DNA from 3 places in the Streptomyces sp. SAI-135 genome. Region 2 is predicted to be linked to each of the others. Evidence: riboswitches for the same ligand, from Rfam matches in the RefSeq annotation. Region 2 holds a riboswitch; each other region holds the start of a gene.
What was found. A riboswitch is a leader RNA that binds a small molecule or an ion and turns the genes downstream of it on or off. The one in region 2 is predicted to bind cobalamin.

Region 1 (6,045 bases), 2.5 Mb from region 2:
GACCGTGCACGGCAGCCGCGGCGTCCGGTGCCGCCGTGTTCGCCACCGACCTGACCTCGGGCGGGGACGCGGGTCGCTGGCCGGTCTTCGCCGAGGAGGCCACCGCCGCCGGGATACGGGCGGTGTACTCGATGCCGCTCGGCAACGACACCGTCTGCGTGGGCACCCTCGACCTCTATCGTGACGTCCCCGGCGAACTCACCCGGCGTGAGCGGCGTGTCGCCGAACTCGTGGCGAACGTCATGACGGTGGCCCTGATGGCCCTGCCCCGGGACGAGGAGTACGGCCCCGAGGGCGACGCCCCTTGGCTCAGCGGTCTGGCCACCGCCCACGACGAGGTGTACCAGGCCGTCGGCATGGTCATGGTGCAGCTCGGCGCCGACGCGGACGAGGCGCTGGCCCGCCTGCGCGCCCACGCCTTCGCACACGGCCGTAGCGTGCTGGAGGTGGCGCACGAGGTGGTCCGGCACCGCAGACGCCTCGCCCCCGACTGACCCCTCACACCTGCACCCGCCCCTGCCTGCGCACCTCCGCCAGCCGTTCGGCGCCCAGCTGTACGGCCGCCTGCGTGGCCTCCGTCTGCACGTCGCCGAAGCCGCCGTTCGTCACGCTGATCGCGTCCTCACCGACGCGGAGCGCGGCGACGTCCAGGGTGAGCGTGGTCGGCTCGCCGTCCGGCGACTGCCCCGTCAGCAGCACCCGCAGCCCCTGCCGGGCGTCCCCCGCCTCCGGCAGCGGCAACTCCCCGACCTGCACCCCGAGGACGGCCCCCGTGGTCGTGGTGGCCGCGAACTGCGCACACTTCCTCGGCAGGCTCCCGAGCCAGGCCAGGGTCCTGTCGATCTCCGCCGGCGGACGGGCGAGCACCTGATAGCGCATCTGGGCCTGGTTCCACTCGTCGTCCATCCCGACGACCGCGCGGGGCCGGGCGTCGGCCCCGAACAACTCGTCCGCGTACAGCGCGTCCAGCAGCCGCTGACACCCGCGCCGGTCGGCCTTCGCCTTCAGCACCCCGTCGTGCCAGGTGGCCACCCCCTGGGCCGGCGTCCAGGGTTCGCCGAGGTCCGCGTCGGTGACGAGCGCGGCCTGCGCCATCGCCTCGGTGAGGGCCGAGGAAGGGCCGGTGGACGCCTTGGCGGACGCCTTCGCGGACGGCGGCGGCGCACTGTTCGGCAGGGTGATCGTCGGCTTGGGCGCGGTGGGAGGCGTGGAGAGCGCGGAACAGGCGGTGGCGGAGAGGAGCCCGGAGAGAGCGAGGGCGGAGGCGGCGGCGCGGGCGGCGCGGGGCGGGGTCATGCTTCAAGTGATCACCGGGCGCTCGGAGGTCACCAGTGGTCCGGGCCGTACGGGTTACGCACCACGCGGCCGACGGTCCGCTCCGGCACACCCGCGGAGCCCGGCCGCGGTCAGGACACCCGCTGCAACAACCTCCGCCCGGCCGCGGTCAGGACACCTGCTGCAACAACCCCCGCACCGCCTCGTCCACCACCCGGTACCGCACCACCCGTCCCGCCTTCTCGCCCGCCACCACGCCGGCCGCCCGCAGCAGCCGCAGGGCCTGGGAGACGGCGGGGTCGTTCATGCCGGTCGCGATCGCGAGGTCGGAGACGGCCAGGGGGCCGGTGCGGTGCAGGGCGAGCAGCAGGGACAGCCGGTTGGGGTCGGCGAGGAGGGCGAAGCGGTCGGACCAGGTGCGGACGTGTCCCGGGTCGCCGATCGCGGCGATGGCGTCGCACACCCGGTGCCCGTCGATGGTGCGGCGGTCGGCTCGGTCGGCCGGGACGAGGTGCATGGGGCACATCCTCGCAGGCGGCCGTATGTGATCTGCCGTATGTGATCTTCCATACCTGCGCAGGTGTGCAGCTATGCAGGAACCCCCGGCCCCGCCTACGGTGGGCGGGCCGTGGTGCTCGGGAAACCGGTGACGACCCCTCAGGGGTCCATGCCGGTGCGGCCCTCGCCACTGTGATCGGGGAGTTCCCCTCCCACGTCCCTCGCGGGACAGCCACTGGCCGTCACCACCAGGCCGGGAAGGCGGGCAGGGAAACGTACGACCCGTAAGCCAGGAGACCGGCCACGGCAGCTCACGCGTTCATCCACGAGGTGCTGGAGTGACCACCGTATGACCGACCCTGCCCTGCCCGGGACCGCCGCCGCCTCCTTCCGCTGGCGGCGCGAGGACACCGTCAGGACGGCCGGCCTGATGGCCGCGATAGCCGCGCTGCACGTCCTCGCCTTCGGCATCCTGTTCCTGCTCGTCGTCCCGGGGCACTACGAGGTCGGCGACAGGGCCTTCGGCATCGGCCTCGGCATCACCGCCTACACCCTCGGCATGCGGCACGCCTTCGACGCGGACCACATCGCCGCGATCGACAACACCACCCGCAAGCTGATGGCCGACGGCAAGCGGCCGGTGTCGGTGGGGTTCTGGTTCGCGCTCGGGCACTCCAGTGTCGTCGTCGTGCTCGCGGCGCTCATCGCGGGCGGCACCCAGCTCGCCGGCAAGGTCATGAACGAGGGGTCCGGCACCCACCAGGTCCTGGGTTTTCTCGGTACGACGATCTCCGGGACGTTCCTCTACCTCATCGCCGCCCTCAACCTGGTCGCCCTGGTGGGCATCCTGAAGGTGTTCCGGGCGATGCGGGCGGGGTCGTACGACGAGCAGGAGCTGGAGCAGCATCTGGACTCCCGGGGCTTCATGAACCGGATCCTCGGCCGGCTCACCAGGTCCATCACCCGGCCGGGGCAGATGTTTCCGCTGGGCTTTCTCTTCGGGCTCGGCTTCGACACGGCCACCGAGGTCACGCTGATGGTGATGGCGGGGTCGGGTGCGGCGGCCGGACTGCCCTGGTACGCGATCCTGTGCCTCCCCCTGCTCTTCGCCGCCGGCATGAGCCTGTTCGACACCCTCGACGGCACGTTCATGAACTTCGCGTACCAGTGGGCCTTCTCCAACCCGGTGCGCAAGGTGTTCTACAACCTCGCCATCACCGGCCTGTCCATCGCGGTCGCCTTCTTCATCGGCACGATCGAGCTCGTCGGCGTCCTGCACGACAAGCTCGCCCTCACCGACGCCCTCACCACCTGGATCGCCGACATCGACCTCGACAACGTCGGGTACGTCATCGTCGGCCTGTTCGTGGTGGTGTGGGCGGCGGCGATCGCCTACTGGCGGCTGGCGAAGGTGGAGCAGCGGTGGGGCGTCAGCGGTTCCTGAGGGCCCGGACCGGCCGCTAGGCCCCCTCCACCGCCGTCAGCCACAGCTTCACGTACCGTTCCACGTCCACGTCCAACCCCACGTCCACGAGGGTCACTTCGCGTCCGCCCTCGTGGATCTCGGACTCGCCGGGACGGCGGCGGCGGTCGACGACGGTCTGGCCGCGGGTCGGGCCGGGGGTCAACGAGACCTCCACCGGCAGGAGTTCGGTGGTCAGGCCGCCCGGGTCGACGACCGCGCACACCGCGCCCGCGTCGCCGAGGCCGCCGCTGGGGGTGGGGTCGCCGGAGGTGGCCGGGTCGCGGTGGGCGAGGAGCTCCCCGGCCATGCGCAGGGCCGGTTCCGCACTCGCGCGCAGCCGCTGGACGTCCGCCGCCGGGACGACGACCCGCTCGAAGACGTCCAGCCCGTACATGGTGATCGGCACCCCCGCGGTGAGCAGGACCGCGGCCGCCTCGGGGTCGTGCCAGACGTTGAACTCCGCGACCGGGGTGGCGTTCCCGGTCGCCACCGCGCCGCCCATGAACACGATCCGCTCGATGTTGCGCACCACGTCGGGGTGCGTACGAAGGAGCAGCGCGATGTTGGTGAGCGGGGCGGTCGGGACGAGCGTCACGGGGGTGGGCGAGGCGAGGATCTCCCGCCGGAGCAGCGTCACCGCGTCCACGTCCACCGCCACCCGGGTCGGGGCGGGCAGCCCCAGGTCGCCCATCCCGTCGAGCCCGTGCACGTGCTGCGCGGTGCGCACGGGCTCGATCAGCGGCCGCTCGGCACCCCGGGCCACCGGGACGTCCCCGGCCCCGGCCTGCTCCAGGACGGTCAGCGTGTTGCGGACCACGCCGTCGACGTCGGTGTTCCCGGCGACACAGGTGACCGCGCGCAGGTCGATGCCGGGGTGCCGTACGGCGAACAGCAGGGCCAGGGCGTCGTCGACACCGGTGTCGCAGTCGATGATCACCGGGATGGGCTGACCGGTCACGGCGGGGATCCTTTCGTCACTGGCGTACGGGACCGACCTTACGCAGCCGCCCAGAGTCCGGGCCCGCGATCACCGGCCCGGACGCCGATCCGTTCCAGCAGCTCGTCGACCGGTACCGCTCCCGGCCGGCGTCCGTCCCGCAGTCGCACGGCCGCACGGCCGGCGCCGGCCTCCCGCTCGCCGATCACCGCCTGGTACGGCACGAGGCGCGCGGCGCGGACGCGGGCGGCGAGGGTGCCGTGGCCGGGGCCGGAGAGTTCGGCCCGGATGCCGCGCGCTGCGGCCAGCCGTACGACCTCGTGGGCCCGCTCCTCCTGGGCGTCGCCCACGGGCAGGACCACGAGTTGCACGGGCGCGAGCCACACCGGGAACGCGCCGCCGTGGGTCTCGACGAGATGGGCGACCGCCCGCTCCACGCTCCCGATGACGCTGCGGTGGACCATGACCGGACGGTGCCTGTCGCCATCGGGTCCGATGTAGTGGAGGTCGAAGCGCTCGGGCTGGTGGAAGTCGATCTGGACGGTGGAGAGGGTGGACTCGCGGCCGGCGGGGTCGGTGATCTGCACGTCGATCTTGGGGCCGTAGAAGGCGGCCTCGCCCTCGACGGAGTCGTGGTCGACGCCGTCCAGGACCTCTTCGAGGAGGGCGGTGGCGCGGCGCCAGAGCGCGGGGTCCGCGACGTACTTGCCGGAGCCGCCCGGCAGGGACAGGCGGTACCTGGCCGCCCGGATGCCGAGGTCGTCGTAGGCGCGCCGGATGAGGTCCAGGGCGGCGCGGGCCTCCGCCACGACCTGCTCGGGGGTGCAGAAGACGTGGGCGTCGTTGAGCTGGATGGCGCGGACGCGGGTGAGGCCGCCGAGGACGCCCGAGAGCTCGGAGCGGTACATGCCGCCCAACTCGGCCATCCGCAACGGCAGTTCCCGGTAACTGTGGGACCGGGAACGGTAGATGAGGGCGTGGTGCGGGCACAGGCTCGGCCGCAGGACGACCTCCTCGCCGCCGAGCCGCATCGGCGGGAACATGTCGTCGCCGTAGTGCGACCAGTGCCCGGAGATCTCGTACAGCTCCCGCTTGCCGAGCACGGGCGAGTACACGTGCCGGTACCCGGCGGCCCGCTCGACCTCCCGGACGTACTCCTCCAGCACATGCCGTACGACGGCCCCGTCGGGCAGCCAGTACGGCAGGCCCGCGCCCATCAGCGGATCGGTGTCGAACAGACCGAGCTCACGGCCGAGCCGACGGTGGTCGTACAGGTGGTCGTCCATGGGGATCTCCCTCGCGGTGGGGGGGCGAGGAACCGAAGGGAACGACAGAACCCCGGGGCACTCGCCCCGGGGCTTCGGACTGCGACAGCGGTCAGCGCGCCGGGACCTGCTCCGGCGTCGTCGTGATCGACACGACGGCAATGACGTGGGCACGCTGCATGCGGTGAGGGTAGGGGGACGGGCGGGGGCGGCGCGAGGGCTTTTCGACCGGGGGGCGCCGACGGGCCGTGCGTGTCATGCGCAGGAAGCGGCTCGCCGAGTGTGCCGCCGGGAGCACCACGGCAACCCGATCCCGGGTCTGGCGGAGCACCCCGGCTGTTGTCCGCTCTACGGCAGGCCGGGGTGCGGCCCGGCGCGGTCGTGAGCGTGACGTCTTCGCCCGGCGGCCGGAGTTCCGGCGTCGGCCGCGGTGTGCGCCCTCGGGGCCAGGCCCTGAGCGCCGCCAGCGGGAACCGGCGGGCTCCGCCTCCTCTCGGCGGGGGCCCGTCCCGCGCACCACCGTCACTGCCGTCAGGGCCACCGCCAGGCCCAGCGCGGTCTGTGGCGTGAAGGGCTCGTCGAACATCAGCGCGCCCCAGACGGCC
Region 2 (6,045 bases):
CTCCGGGTCGGCCACGTACACCGGGACGTCGTCGGGGCCCTGCTCCTTGAAGGAGAACGGCACGGTGATCAGGCGCCCGTCGAACTCCGGGATCGCGACCTGCATGGCCGCGTCCATGGGGGACAGGGCCGCGTCGGACTCGTCCCAGGCCGCCCTGGACGTCGTCAGGCAGAGCCCTTGCAGCACGGGCACGTCGAGGTCGGCCAGCGCCCCGATGTCCCAGGCCTCCTCGTCCCCGCCCGCCGAGGCCTGCGAGGCGTGGGTGCCGCCGGCGGCGAGGACGGTGGTCACCAGAGCGTCGGCCGAGTCGAGGACCATGAAGAGATCGAGGTCCGCCCCCCGCAGCGAACTGCAGAACACGGGAAGGGCGTTGGCGCCCGCCGCCTCGATCGCATCGCACAAGGTGTCCACGAAGGCGGTGTTGCCGCTGAGTTCATGAGCCCGGTAGAAGAGCACCCCGACGGTCGGACGGTCCGCGTCGATCGGACGGTCGCCGTGGATGCCCCACTCGGGCATCTTCTGCGGCTCGACGAACCCCTCACCCGTCAGCAGCACGGTGTCGGAGAGGAACCGCGCGAGTTCGGTGAGGTTCCCGGGCCCGCCCTCGACGAGATACCGCAGCGCCTCCGCCACGACACCGGCCGGCACCGACGACTCGGCCATCAACTCGGCGTCCGGTACCGACTCCCCGCCCAGCAGCACGGTCGGGATCCCGGACGCCTTCAGCGCGGCCAGCCCGTCCTCCCAGGCCCGCTTGCCGCCCAGCAGCCGGACGACGGCGATGTCCGCCCCGTCGAGGAGCGCGGGCAGCTCGCCCTCGACATCCACGCGGGTCGGGTTGCCGATCCGGTAGGAGGCACCCGTGGCGGCCCGGGCCGCCAACAGGTCCGTGTCGGCGGTCGACAACAACAACACTGTGCTCATGCGGGCGCTCCCGGTGGAATGAAAGGCAGTCCTTGCGGCGCGCCGGACTCGATGAGCCGCCACAGCGCGTCCGTGTCCGCGTGCTGTTCGATCAGGTCGCCGAGCCGGTCGAGCTGCTCCTCGCGCAGCCCGGCGAACGAGGTGTCGGGGGCCGGTACGAACCGGCGGCCCGCGGCGGCCGCCACCTCCCGCAGGAAGGCCCGCCGGAAGCCGTCCGACTCCAGCGAGCCGTGCCAGTGCGTGCCCCAGGTCTGGCCGACGCGACAGCCGTCCAGGAAGGGCACACCGCCGCCGACCTCGGCGACCCCGTGATGGATCTCGTAGCCCTCGACCCGCTCGCCGAGAGCTTCCCCCACCGGCCGGGTGAGGGTCTTCTCCCGCGCGAAGCGCACCCGCACGGGCAGCACGCCGAGGCCGTCGACCGCGCCGACGCGCGATTCGACCTCGTCCTCGATGTGCTCGCCGAGGATCTGGAAGCCGCCGCAGATGCCGAGGACGGGCCGCCCCTCGGCGACCCGGCGCCTCAGGGCGTCGGCGAGCCCCCGTTCGTGCAGCCACTCCAGGGCGCGGACGGTCCCGCGGGTCCCCGGAATGACGACGAGGTCGGCGTCGGCCAGTTCCTCGGGCCGGTCGACGAACCGCACCACGACACCCGGTTCGGCGGCCAGGGCGTCGACGTCCGTGAAGTTGGACATCAGCGGGATCGCGCAGACGGCGACCCGCAGCACGTCCTCGCCCACCGGCGGGCTCACCGTGGACTCCCGGACCGTCCCGCGCAGCGAGACCCGAAGTCCGTCCTCCTCGTCGATGCCGAGGCCGTGCCGGAAGGGCAGGACGCCGTAGGTGTGCCGTCCGGTCAGCCCGTGGAGCATGTCAAGGCCCGGCTCCAGCAGCGAGACGTCCCCCCGGAACTTGTTGACGAGGAACCCGGCGACCAGCTTCTGGTCCTGCTCCGAGAGCAGCGCGACGGTGCCGAAGAAGGAGGCGAAGACGCCCCCGCGGTCGATGTCCCCCACGACCAGCACGGGCAGCCCGGCGTTGCGGGCGATCCCCATGTTGACGATGTCGGTCCGCCGGAGGTTGATCTCGGCCGGGCTCCCGGCCCCCTCACAGATCACCGCGTCATACGTGCCCCGCAACTCGGCGAGACAGTCGAGCACGGTCCCCAGGAGCTGCTGCTGCCGCCCCCCGTGGTATCCGCGGGCGCTCAGCTCACCGACCGGCTTCCCGAGCAGCACGACCTGACTGCTCTGTTCGCCACCGGGCTTGAGCAGCACGGGATTCATCAGCGCGGTCGGCTCGATCCGGCAGGCCTGCGCCTGCATGGCCTGGGCCCGCCCGATCTCGGCGCCCTCGCGCGTGACGAACGAGTTGAGCGACATGTTCTGCGCCTTGAACGGCGCGACCTTCACCCCCTGCCGCACCAGCCACCGGCAGATCCCGGCCGTGACGACGCTCTTGCCGGCGTCGGAGGTGGTACCGGCGACGAGAAGCCCTCCGCCACTCATGCGCTGCGCCCCTTCAGCAAGGCCCGCGCGGCGACACCGGCGCCGAGCGCGAGCAGTCCGACGCGCCGCGACAGCCGTGCGGCGCGCTCGATGTCGTACGGGGCGACGGCCCGCCCTCCCCGGTGCAGCACCGGCCGGTGCTCGACCCGCCCGGCGTACGACAGGGTCCCCCCGAGCCGCACCCCCAGTGCCCCCGCGAACGAGGCTTCCACGGGCCCGGCGTTGGGACTCGGATGCCGGTGGGCGTCCTCGCGCCAGGCCCGCACGGCACCCCGGGGATCGTCTCCGGCGAGGGTGGCGAGTACGGCGGTCAGCCGCGCCCCCGGCCACCCGGCGAGGTCGTCCAGCCGGGCCGACGCCCACCCGAAACGCCGGTACCGGAACGACTTGTGGCCCACCATGGCGTCCAGCGTGTTCACGGCCCGGAATCCCAGCAGCCCCGGCACCCCGCCGACGGCACCCCACACCAGGGCACCCACGACGGCGTCGGAGGTGTTCTCGGCGACGGACTCCACGACCGCGCGGGCGATCCCGTCGGCGTCCAGGGCCTGCGGGTCGCGCCCGCACAGATGGGGCAGCCGGGCCCGGGCCGCCTCGACGTCCCCGGCCTCCAGCGCCCGTCCGATGGACCGGGCCTCGCGCACCAGCGAAGTCCCGCCCACCACGGCCCAGGTGGCGGCGCCGGTGAGGGCGACGGAGGCGGTACGGGAGGGACGTACGACATGCTCCGCGGCGGCGCCGAGCGCCACCGCGGTCCCCACGCACACGGCGGTGTGCAGCGCGCCCCACCCCCGGTGGTCCCGCCACAGCACCCGCTCCACGGCCCCGGCGGCCCGCCCGAACGCGGCGACCGGGTGCCCGCGGCGCGGGTCACCGAGCAGGAGGTCACCGATCAGACCGGCGGCGGCGCCGTACGCGAAAACGCGATCGGCACGCATCGGGTCAGCCGATCGCGGGGTCGTTCAGATGCCTGGTGGTACTACTGGTCGATCGGCAGGCGAGCATCGCGTCATGTCCTCACTCAGGGTGTCCACGCCCTGGTTCGACGAGTCCGGCGGTGAGAGTTCCTGGCTCCCGGGGGTGTCTACCCCGGTGACAGTGGCGGGACCGCGCCGGATTCGCACCGGCTTCCTCTCCTGCCGCCGTATATGGCTCCGGCAGTCCACCACGGGCCTTCGAGACCCGTCAACTTGCTGTTGACCTGCGGCGGGGGAGTGTGCAGAACCCCACACCGCCGGTCGCACAAGACGGCCGGGCGGGCACGGAACCGTGAGTTCCGTGCCCGCCCGGCCGTCGAGTGACGGGAGTGCCGTCAGGCCACGATCAGATAGATCCCGTACGCCACCGCCGCCGCGCACGCCGCGAAGCAGGCGTAGGCGCCGGTGACCGCGAGCGCGGCCGACCCGCCCTGGGCCGTGGCCCGCTCCTGGCGGGACAGACCCATGATGCCGAGGGTGAACAGGGCCACCAGGCCCACGGTGACGACGAGGCTGACGCCGAAGACGGAGCCGAGTGCTTCCCAGTCGATCTGCATGGTGAGGCTTCCTTAGGACTGCGGGGCTCAGACGGCGGCCGGCGGCGAGGCCGGTTCCGTCGTGACGGGCGGGGCCGGGATCGTGGCGGTGAGGTCCTCGGTCACGGTGCCCGCGGGCGGCGGGGTCACGGCGGCGATCGCCTGGGTCACCACACCGGCCGGCTCGTCGGTCTCGTTGACGTTCGACGCGTCCACGACCTCGCGCCGCGAGATCTTCCAGATCGCCGCGCTGGAGGCGACGAGGAAGACCGCCACGACCGCCGTACCCCAGTCACCGAGGTCGGTGACCGACTCGGCCAGCGCGCCGACCAGGGCCGCCGCCGGGAGCGTCAGCCCCCAGGCCACGAACATCCGGGTGGCCGTGGACCACCGCACGACCCCGCCCTTGCGGCCGAGGCCCGCGCCCATCACCGAACCGGAGACGGAGTGCGTGGTGGAGAGGGAGAAACCGAGGTGGGAGGAGGCCAGGATGACCGTGGCCGCGCTGGTCTGGGCGGCGAAGCCCTGCTGCGGCTGGAGGTCGGTCAGGCCCTTGCCCATGGTGCGGATGATGCGCCAGCCGCCGAGGTAGGTGCCGAGCGCGATGGCCAGCCCCGCGGAGAGGATGACCCAGGTGGGCGGGTCCGAGTCGGGCGCGACGGCGCCGCCGGCGACCAGGGCGAGGGTGATGATGCCCATCGTCTTCTGCGCGTCGTTGGTGCCGTGAGCCAGCGAGACGAGACCGGCCGAGGCGATCTGCCCGGTGCGGTAGCCCTTCGCGGCGGCCTTGCCGTCGGCCTTCTTCCCCAGCGAGTAGGAGAGCCGGGTGGCCAGCATCGCGGCGATGCCCGCGACGATCGGCGCCGCGATCGCCGGGATCAGGACCTTGGTGACGAGCGCGTCGCCGTGGACCGCGCCGAAGCCGGCCGAGGCGATGGTGGCGCCGATCAGACCGCCCATGAGGGCGTGCGAGGAACTGGAGGGCAGCCCCACCAGCCAGGTCAGGAGGTTCCAGAGGATCGCACCGACCAGGGCGGCGAAGATGACCTCGGGACGGATGCCGGTCTCGTCGACGAGACCCTTGGAGATCGTGTTGGCGACCTCCACGGAGAGGAAGGCGCCCACAAGGTTCAGCACGGCGGACATCGCCACCGCGACCTTGGGCTTGAGCGCACCGGTCGAGATGGTGGTGGCCATCGCGTTGGCGGTGTCGTGAAAACCGTTCGTGAAATCGAACGCGAGTGCGGTTACCACCACAATCGCGAGGATCAGCGAGAAGTTTTCCATTTACCCAGGCAATCGTTCGAGGTCATTGGCAGGTTGAAGGTAAGTAACCTGGATGAACGGAAGGTGAACTGAGTCGGGCCGCACGGTGACCGGAGTCTCCGGCTATGGCTTTGCCGAACCCCGCGGTCCCCGTACGACCCGTGCGCCCCACGGCTACGACCCGGCGGCGAACCTCTTCAGCTGCCGCGCCGACCCGTTGAAGAGATTCTGGTCACCCGGCAGGCTGCCGCTGTTGTCGTACTGCCAGATGGTCCAGGACGACCACCCGCCGGGCAGCGCTCCCGTGCCCGCGGAGTCGTAGCGGGCCACCCACAGCGCGTGCTCGGAGGCGAAGGCGCCGCTGCCGCCCGTGCAGGCGTTCCACCAGTGGGCGGTCGTGTAGATCACCGGGCGGCGGCCCGTGAGCCGCTTGACCTCGTCGCTGAACGACGCGATCCAGCCGACCATCCGCGCCCGGCCCATGCCGTAGCACTTGTGCCGCCTGTCGTACGGGTTGTACTCGATGTCGAGCGCGGGCGGCAGTGTCCAGCCGTCCGCCGACCAGGCGCCGCCGTTGCGTACGAAGTACGCCGCCTGCGCCCTCCCGGACGACCTGTCCGGCAGCGCGAAGTGGTACGCCCCGCGGATGATGCCCGCCTCACGCGCCCCGCCGTACTGCTGCCCGAAGTGCGGATTGCGGTAGTCGGTCGACTCGGTCGCCTTGACGTAGACGAACCTGGCGCCCTTGGCCCTGGCGCGCTGCCAGTCGACATCCTTCTGGTGCGAGGAGACGTCGTGCCCCCTGGGCAGGCTCCCCGCCGAGCCCGGCGTCCC
Region 3 (6,045 bases), 640 kb from region 2:
ACCGCCGCGGCCGGCCGGAGCGGCAGGGAAGGGGCGACGAGCGGCACCACACCGGGGTGCAGGGCGGCCGGATCGGCCGCCCCCGCGAGGAACATCGCCGCCGCCACGGCCGCGCCGGAACCGGCGACCAACAGGGACCTGCCGGTCCAGCGGTCCGGGCGGTAACGGGTGCGCGGGGTGCGGCGACCGCCCAGACGCAGACCCGCGAGGGCCGCCGTGAGACCGGCGAGGAGCACGGGGAAGCCGTACGTGCCGCCCTCGGCCGTGAGCAGTCCGTACGTTCCCGCGCACACCCCGAGCAGCCCGCCGAGGGTGAGCGCGCTGGTCGTACGGCGGACCGCGGGCGGGACCTCGGCCGTACGGCCGTAGCCGCGGGCGTCCATCGCCGCTGCGAGGGCGACCGAGCGTTCCAGCGCGCCCTCCAGGACCGGCAGTCCGACCTGGAGGAGACCGCGGAGGCCGGTGTCCGGGCGGCCGCGGAGGCGGCGGGCGGCGCGCAGGCGCTGGACGTCGGCGATGAGATGGGGGGCGAAGGTCAGGGCCACCACGACCGCCACGCCGAGTTCGTAGAGGGCTCCGGGGAGGGACTTGAGGAGGCGGTGCGGGTCGGCGAGGGCGTTCGCAGCGCCGACGCAGACGAGGAGGGTGGCCAGTTTGAGGCCGTCGTAGAGGGCGAAGACCAGGGACTCCGCGGTGACCCGGCCGCCCAGGCGGATGCCCTGGGCCCAGTCGGGGAGGGGCAGTTCGGGCAGGGTGACGAGCACATGGGTGCCCGGTACGGGGGAACCGAGCACGATCGTGAAGAGGAGCCGGACGAGGAGCACGGCGAGGGCGAGCTTGAGGAACGCGGCATACGAGCGGGACCAGGGGGTGTTCCGGCGGCAGCTCACCACCACGTAGGCGGAGACGGCGACGAGGAGGGCGAGGAGGAGGGGGTTGGTGGTGCGGGTGGCCGCGATCCCGAGGGACAGGGACCACAGCCACCAGGCGCCGGGGTGCAGGGAGGCGGGCGGGACGCCCGGGCTACGGGGCATTCCTGCGCCGCCTCGCCTGCCACACCGCCGCCGCGCCCAGGACAGCGACCGCCCCCGCCCCGGCGAACAGGCCCACGGACGGGCCGGAGCCCGACGTGTTCTTCTCCGAACCGGTCCCCTTCTCCGAACCGGTCCCCTTCTCCGCGACCGGCTCCCCGCACCCCGTCCGCGGATACCCGGAGACCGCGCACAACAGGGCGTTCGCGTTGTACCGGAGGGGTTCGGCGACCGACGCCAGAGCCTCCGCCGTGGTCGCGTCCCGGGGCACCGACGCGCACGCGGTGCGGCCCGCCGGGGGTGTCTCGCCGGCCGGGGCGTCCGACGCCGTACCGAAGTCGAGGACCAGGGCCACCCGCTTACGGCCGTCCCGCGCGGGCGTGTCCGCGCAGATCGCCGAGAACGACGCGGTCCCGCGGGGCTTGTCGGCGTCCGCCGAGTCCTCGCTCACCGCGAAGCGGAAACCCTGGACGTCACCGTCGGAGGGGACGGTGGTCGAGGGGCCCTGGGTGGCGTAGGTCCAGGTCGCCCCGGTGCGGTCCCAGAAGGACCAGTAGCGGTAGCCCGTCGCGTGGGCCGGGCTCGCCACGGTCAGGAGGAGGCCGGCCAGGAGGGAGAGGAGGACCGCCCGACGGGTCGTCACGGCTGCTTCCTCCTGTTGCGGCTGCTGAGCAGGAAACCGATGCCCGCGCCGGCGGCGAGACCCGTGCCGACCATCCACCAGACGGAGGTGCCGGAGTCGTCCTGGGACGCGGTTTCCGTCGCCGGTCCCGTCGCGGTCAGCTGCTTCACCAGGTCCGTGCCGCCGAAGTCGCCCGGGTCGGCGCCGGCCGCCTCGGCGGCGAGGATCAGCTGGGCGTAGGCCGCCGGGCCGTTCTGCCGGGCCCACTTCGCGGAGTTCCGCTCCAGCCACGCCAGGGGCTTGCGGGCGGCCTGGGGACCGCCCTGTACGGCGAGTGCGACGACGGCGTCCGCCGTGTTGCCGTGGTCGGGCTGGTTCCCGGCACCGGGGAGGGCGGACTTCAGGTAGCCGTCCTTCGCGACCTCCTCGGCGAGGAAGGAGGCTCCGTTGGCCGCGGCCCTCGCGGGGGTGAGGTCCGGTGCGTCGGCGCAGGTGCTCTCGCTCGGGGCGCCGGCCTTCGCCGTCAGCGGTCCCGCTCCGCGCGCGGCGACGACGGCCGCCGCCGTCGCGTCCGCGTTGGCGGTGAGCTTGCCCTTCTTGTCCGGCTGATAGGCGAACGCGCCTCCGTCGGCACACGGCAGGGACAGCCTCAGCAGGGCGTCGTAGGGCGACTGCGCGCCGGCGCGGACCTTCGGGACGGGGACGTCCTGGGTGGCGAGCGCGCCGATGACCACGGACGTCGAGTTGGCGTCGCTGGCGCCGCCCGGGGTGAAGCCCCAGCCGCCGTCCTTGTTCTGGACGGACTTCAGCCAGTTCACCGCCTTCGTGACCGCGGTGCCGTGTCCGCCGACCGCGGACAGGGCCTGGGCGGCCGCGGCCGTGCTGTTGGTGTCGACCATCAGCTTGGCGTCGCAGGCCTTGGCCGGGTTCGCCCGGAACGCCGGGAACGCCCCGCTCTCGCACTGCTGCCCGGCCAGCCAGTCGACGGCCGCGGCCGCGGGCTCCGTGTGCGCCCGGTGCAGGGCGATGAGCGCGAACGACTGCCGCCAGACCCCGTCGTAGGTGGGGTCGCCGCTGCCGTACAGCCCCGCGGGCAGGGACGGCGAGGGGGACGGTGAGGCGGCGACGGCGGGTGCGGCCGTGCCGATCACGACGGTGGCGGCCAGGACGGCGGCGCTGCGGCGGACGTTCATGATCGGCGGATGCCCTTCTCCCTGCGGAGAGCCGGGCAGCGCGGGAGGACCCCCGGGCGGCTCGGCTCCGTATACCTCGACGGTGCCCGCACCGGCCGGTCGCCGATGCGCGTGAGCCGGTCACGAACCGTGCGGGGCAGTCCGGCTCACCGCCCTGGGAGGCGGTTCACGGTTGCGGGTCAGCGCCGGAATTGCACCGGCTTTCCCCCGTACGGGTGTGATGACGACCTGGCCACTGTACTCGCCCGTAGGGAAGTGCCTGGGAGTCGCCTGTGCGGAGCCGCCCGTGCCCTCAGGCCGCCACGTACGTCACCGGATCGCTCCCCGGCACCGCCTCCGCCCGCCCCAGCTTCACCAGCCGCCGCAGATGCGCCTCGGCCTCCGAGACCGCGATGTTCCGTGATCCGTAGGGGATCTGGTCCCACGGCCGGTTCCACTCCATGCGCTCGGCGAGCTGCCAGGGGGTGAGGGGCTCGGCGAGGAGGGAGCGCAGGTCGGTGAGGCGTTCCTCGTGGTGGTCGAGCAGTTCCCGGACCCGGGCGCTCGCGTCGGTGAAGACGTGCTGGTGGGCCGGGAGCACCTCGGCGGGGGCGAGGCGGCCGATGCGCTCCAGGGAGTCGAGGTAGTCGCCGAGGGGGTCGGTGACGGTGGCGTCGTCGGGGTCCTCGTACAGGCCGATGTGCGGGGTGATCTCGGGGAGCAGGTGGTCGCCGGAGAACAGGCGTCCGCGGCCAGGGAGTTGCTCCGGGTGCTCCTCCTCCAGGTGCAGGCACACGTGACCCGGCGTGTGTCCGGGCGTCCAGATCGCCCGGAGCCTGCGGCCGGGGAGGTCGAGGAGTTCGCCGGGGACGATCTCGCGGTCGGGCAACGCGGGGGAGAAGCCCGGGAGTCGGCGACGGCGGGCGGTGCGCAGAGGGGCCACGTGTTCCTCGGGGGCGCCCGCGGCCACCAGCTTGGCCGTCATGTAGGTGAACCAGCGCTCGGCCCGGGTCTCCCGGGTGCGCCGCACGATCGCGGAGTCCGCCGCGTGCATCGCGATCCAGGCGCCGGAGACCTCGCGGACCTGCCCGGAGAGGCCGTGGTGGTCGGGGTGGTGGTGGGTGATGACGACGCCGTGGATCTCGCCGACGTCGGTCCCGCACGCCGTCAGCCCCTCGGCGAGGGTGTCCCAGGAGGCCGGGTCGTCCCAGCCGGTGTCCACCAGCACCGGACCCCGGTCGGTGTCGACGACGTAGACGAGCGTGTGGCCGAGGGGGTTGTCGGGGATGGGCACCTGGACGGACCGGACGCCTCCACCATGGTCGTGCACCTGCGCCATGAGCTCCCCAATCACCGCGTTCCGGCCACTATAACTAGAACGGGTTTCGACGGTAGCCCGAGGTCACCAATGCGCGCGACGCACGGCCCGTGGACTCCTCGGAGTGGAACTGGTATCAGTTCCGTATCTGATGGTTCGTCAGCAAGCCGCCCCTGGGAGGCGTTCGCCATGACCGAGCTCGTGGAACACGGACAGCTGTTCATCGGCGGGGAGTTGACCGACCCCCTGGGCGAGGACGTCATCGAGGTGATCTCCCCGCACACCCAGGAGGTCATCGGACGGGTGCCGCATGCCTCCCGGGCGGACGTGGACGCGGCCGTCGCCGCCGCCCGCACCGCCTTCGACGAGGGCCCCTGGCCGCGGATGACGCTCGACGAGCGCATCGAGGTCGTCACCAGGATCAAGGACGCCATCGCGGTACGGCACGAGGAGATCGCCCGCGTGATCTCCTCCGAGAACGGCTCCCCCTACTCCTGGAGCGTCCTCGCGCAGGCCCTGGGCGCGATGATGGTCTGGGACTCGGCGATCACCGTCGCCCGGAACTTCACCTACGAGGAGCGGCGCGACGGAGTCCTCGGCCGCATCCTCGTCCGCCGTGAACCGGTGGGGGTCGTGGCCGCCGTGGTGCCCTGGAACGTCCCGCAGTTCGTCGCCGCCGCCAAGCTCGCGCCCGCGCTGCTCACCGGCTGCACGGTGGTGCTCAAGCCGTCGCCCGAGTCGCCGCTGGACGCGTACATCCTGGCCGAGATCACCAGGGAGGCCGGACTTCCCGAGGGCGTGCTGTCCATCCTCCCGGCCGACCGCGAGGTGAGCGAGTACCTGGTCGGGCATCCGGGGATCGACAAGGTCTCCTTCACCGGTTCGGTGGGGGCGGGCAAGCGCGTGATGGAGGTCGCCGCCCGCAACCTCACCCGCGTGACACTGGAGTTGGGCGGGAAGTCGGCCGCGGTCGTCCTGCCGGACGCGGACGTGGAGGCGGCCGTCGCCGGGATCGTCCCGTCCGCCTGGATGAACAATGGGCAGGCCTGTGTGGCCCAGACCCGCATCCTGCTCCCGCGCTCCCGCTACGACGAGTTCGCCGAAGCCCTGGCCGCGGCGGCGAGTTCCCTGGTCGTCGGCGACCCGCTCGACCCGGCCACCCAGGTCGGCCCCCTGGTCGCCGAACGCCAGCAGCGCCGCAACCTCGACTACATCAGGATCGGCCAGGAGGAGGGCGCGAAGATCCTCACCGGCGGCGGGCGTCCGGCCGGCCTGGACCGCGGCTGGTACGTGGAGCCGACGCTCTTCGGGGACGTCGACAACTCCATGCGGATCGCCCGGGAGGAGATCTTCGGCCCCGTGATCTGCCTGCTGCCCTACGGTGACGAGACCGAGGCCGTGAAGATCGCCAACGACTCGGACTACGGCCTCTCCGGCAGCGTGTGGACGGCCGACGTGGAACGCGGCATCGAGGTGGCCCGCCAGGTCCGTACCGGCACCTACTCCGTCAACACCTTCAGCCTCGACATGCTCGGCCCCTTCGGCGGCTACAAGAACTCCGGCCTGGGACGGGAGTTCGGCCCGGAGGGATACGGCGAGTACCTGGAGCACAAGATGATCCATCTTCCGGCCGGCTGGGAGGCGTGAGCGGATGGAGGTGCATCCCGCGCGAGCGGAGTCGGGCGTGCGGTCGGCAGACCGCTGGCGCGTCGAGGTGGACCGCTCCCTGTGCATCGGCTCCGCCCAGTGCGTGCACGCCGCCCCCGACGGCTTCCGCCTGGACACGGCCCGCCAGTCCCACCCCGCCGACCGGGAGACCGACGCCAACGAGAGGATCCTGGCGGCGGCCGAGAACTGCCCGGTCGAGGCCATCATGATCACGCTCCTGGGGAGCGGGGAGCC

Region 1: linked by a shared signal. The riboswitch ahead of M2163_RS26335 (HoxN/HupN/NixA family nickel/cobalt transporter) and the one ahead of M2163_RS14995 (cobalamin biosynthesis protein) in region 2 are both predicted to bind cobalamin.
Region 3: linked by a shared signal. The riboswitch ahead of M2163_RS17855 (prenyltransferase/squalene oxidase repeat-containing protein) and the one ahead of M2163_RS14995 (cobalamin biosynthesis protein) in region 2 are both predicted to bind cobalamin.

Annotation. Positions count from the first base shown of each region.
Region 1 is NZ_JARXYP010000002.1:4,833,329-4,839,373, forward strand. Features, by position in the region: gene M2163_RS26320 (ANTAR domain-containing protein) at 1-494, shown strand, start outside; gene M2163_RS26325 (hypothetical protein) at 499-1,296, opposite strand; gene M2163_RS26330 (metalloregulator ArsR/SmtB family transcription factor) at 1,445-1,792, opposite strand; cobalamin riboswitch at 1,888-2,094, shown strand; gene M2163_RS26335 (HoxN/HupN/NixA family nickel/cobalt transporter) at 2,123-3,217, shown strand; gene M2163_RS26340 (nucleoside hydrolase) at 3,234-4,196, opposite strand; gene thrS (threonine--tRNA ligase) at 4,235-5,461, opposite strand; partial or broken gene M2163_RS26350 (DMT family transporter) at 5,949-6,045, opposite strand, start outside.
Region 2 is NZ_JARXYP010000002.1:2,322,287-2,328,331, reverse strand. Features, by position in the region: gene cobN (cobaltochelatase subunit CobN) at 1-924, opposite strand, end outside; gene M2163_RS15000 (cobyric acid synthase) at 921-2,432, opposite strand; gene M2163_RS14995 (cobalamin biosynthesis protein) at 2,429-3,370, opposite strand; cobalamin riboswitch at 3,473-3,615, opposite strand; gene M2163_RS14990 (hypothetical protein) at 3,745-3,966, opposite strand; gene M2163_RS14985 (inorganic phosphate transporter) at 3,994-5,232, opposite strand; gene M2163_RS14980 (lysozyme) at 5,386-6,045, opposite strand, start outside.
Region 3 is NZ_JARXYP010000002.1:2,960,855-2,966,899, reverse strand. Features, by position in the region: gene M2163_RS17865 (CbiQ family ECF transporter T component) at 1-1,034, opposite strand, end outside; gene M2163_RS17860 (SCO2322 family protein) at 1,024-1,674, opposite strand; gene M2163_RS17855 (prenyltransferase/squalene oxidase repeat-containing protein) at 1,671-2,846, opposite strand; cobalamin riboswitch at 2,964-3,093, opposite strand; gene M2163_RS17850 (MBL fold metallo-hydrolase) at 3,139-4,164, opposite strand; gene M2163_RS17845 (aldehyde dehydrogenase) at 4,333-5,790, shown strand; gene M2163_RS17840 (ferredoxin) at 5,795-6,045, shown strand, end outside.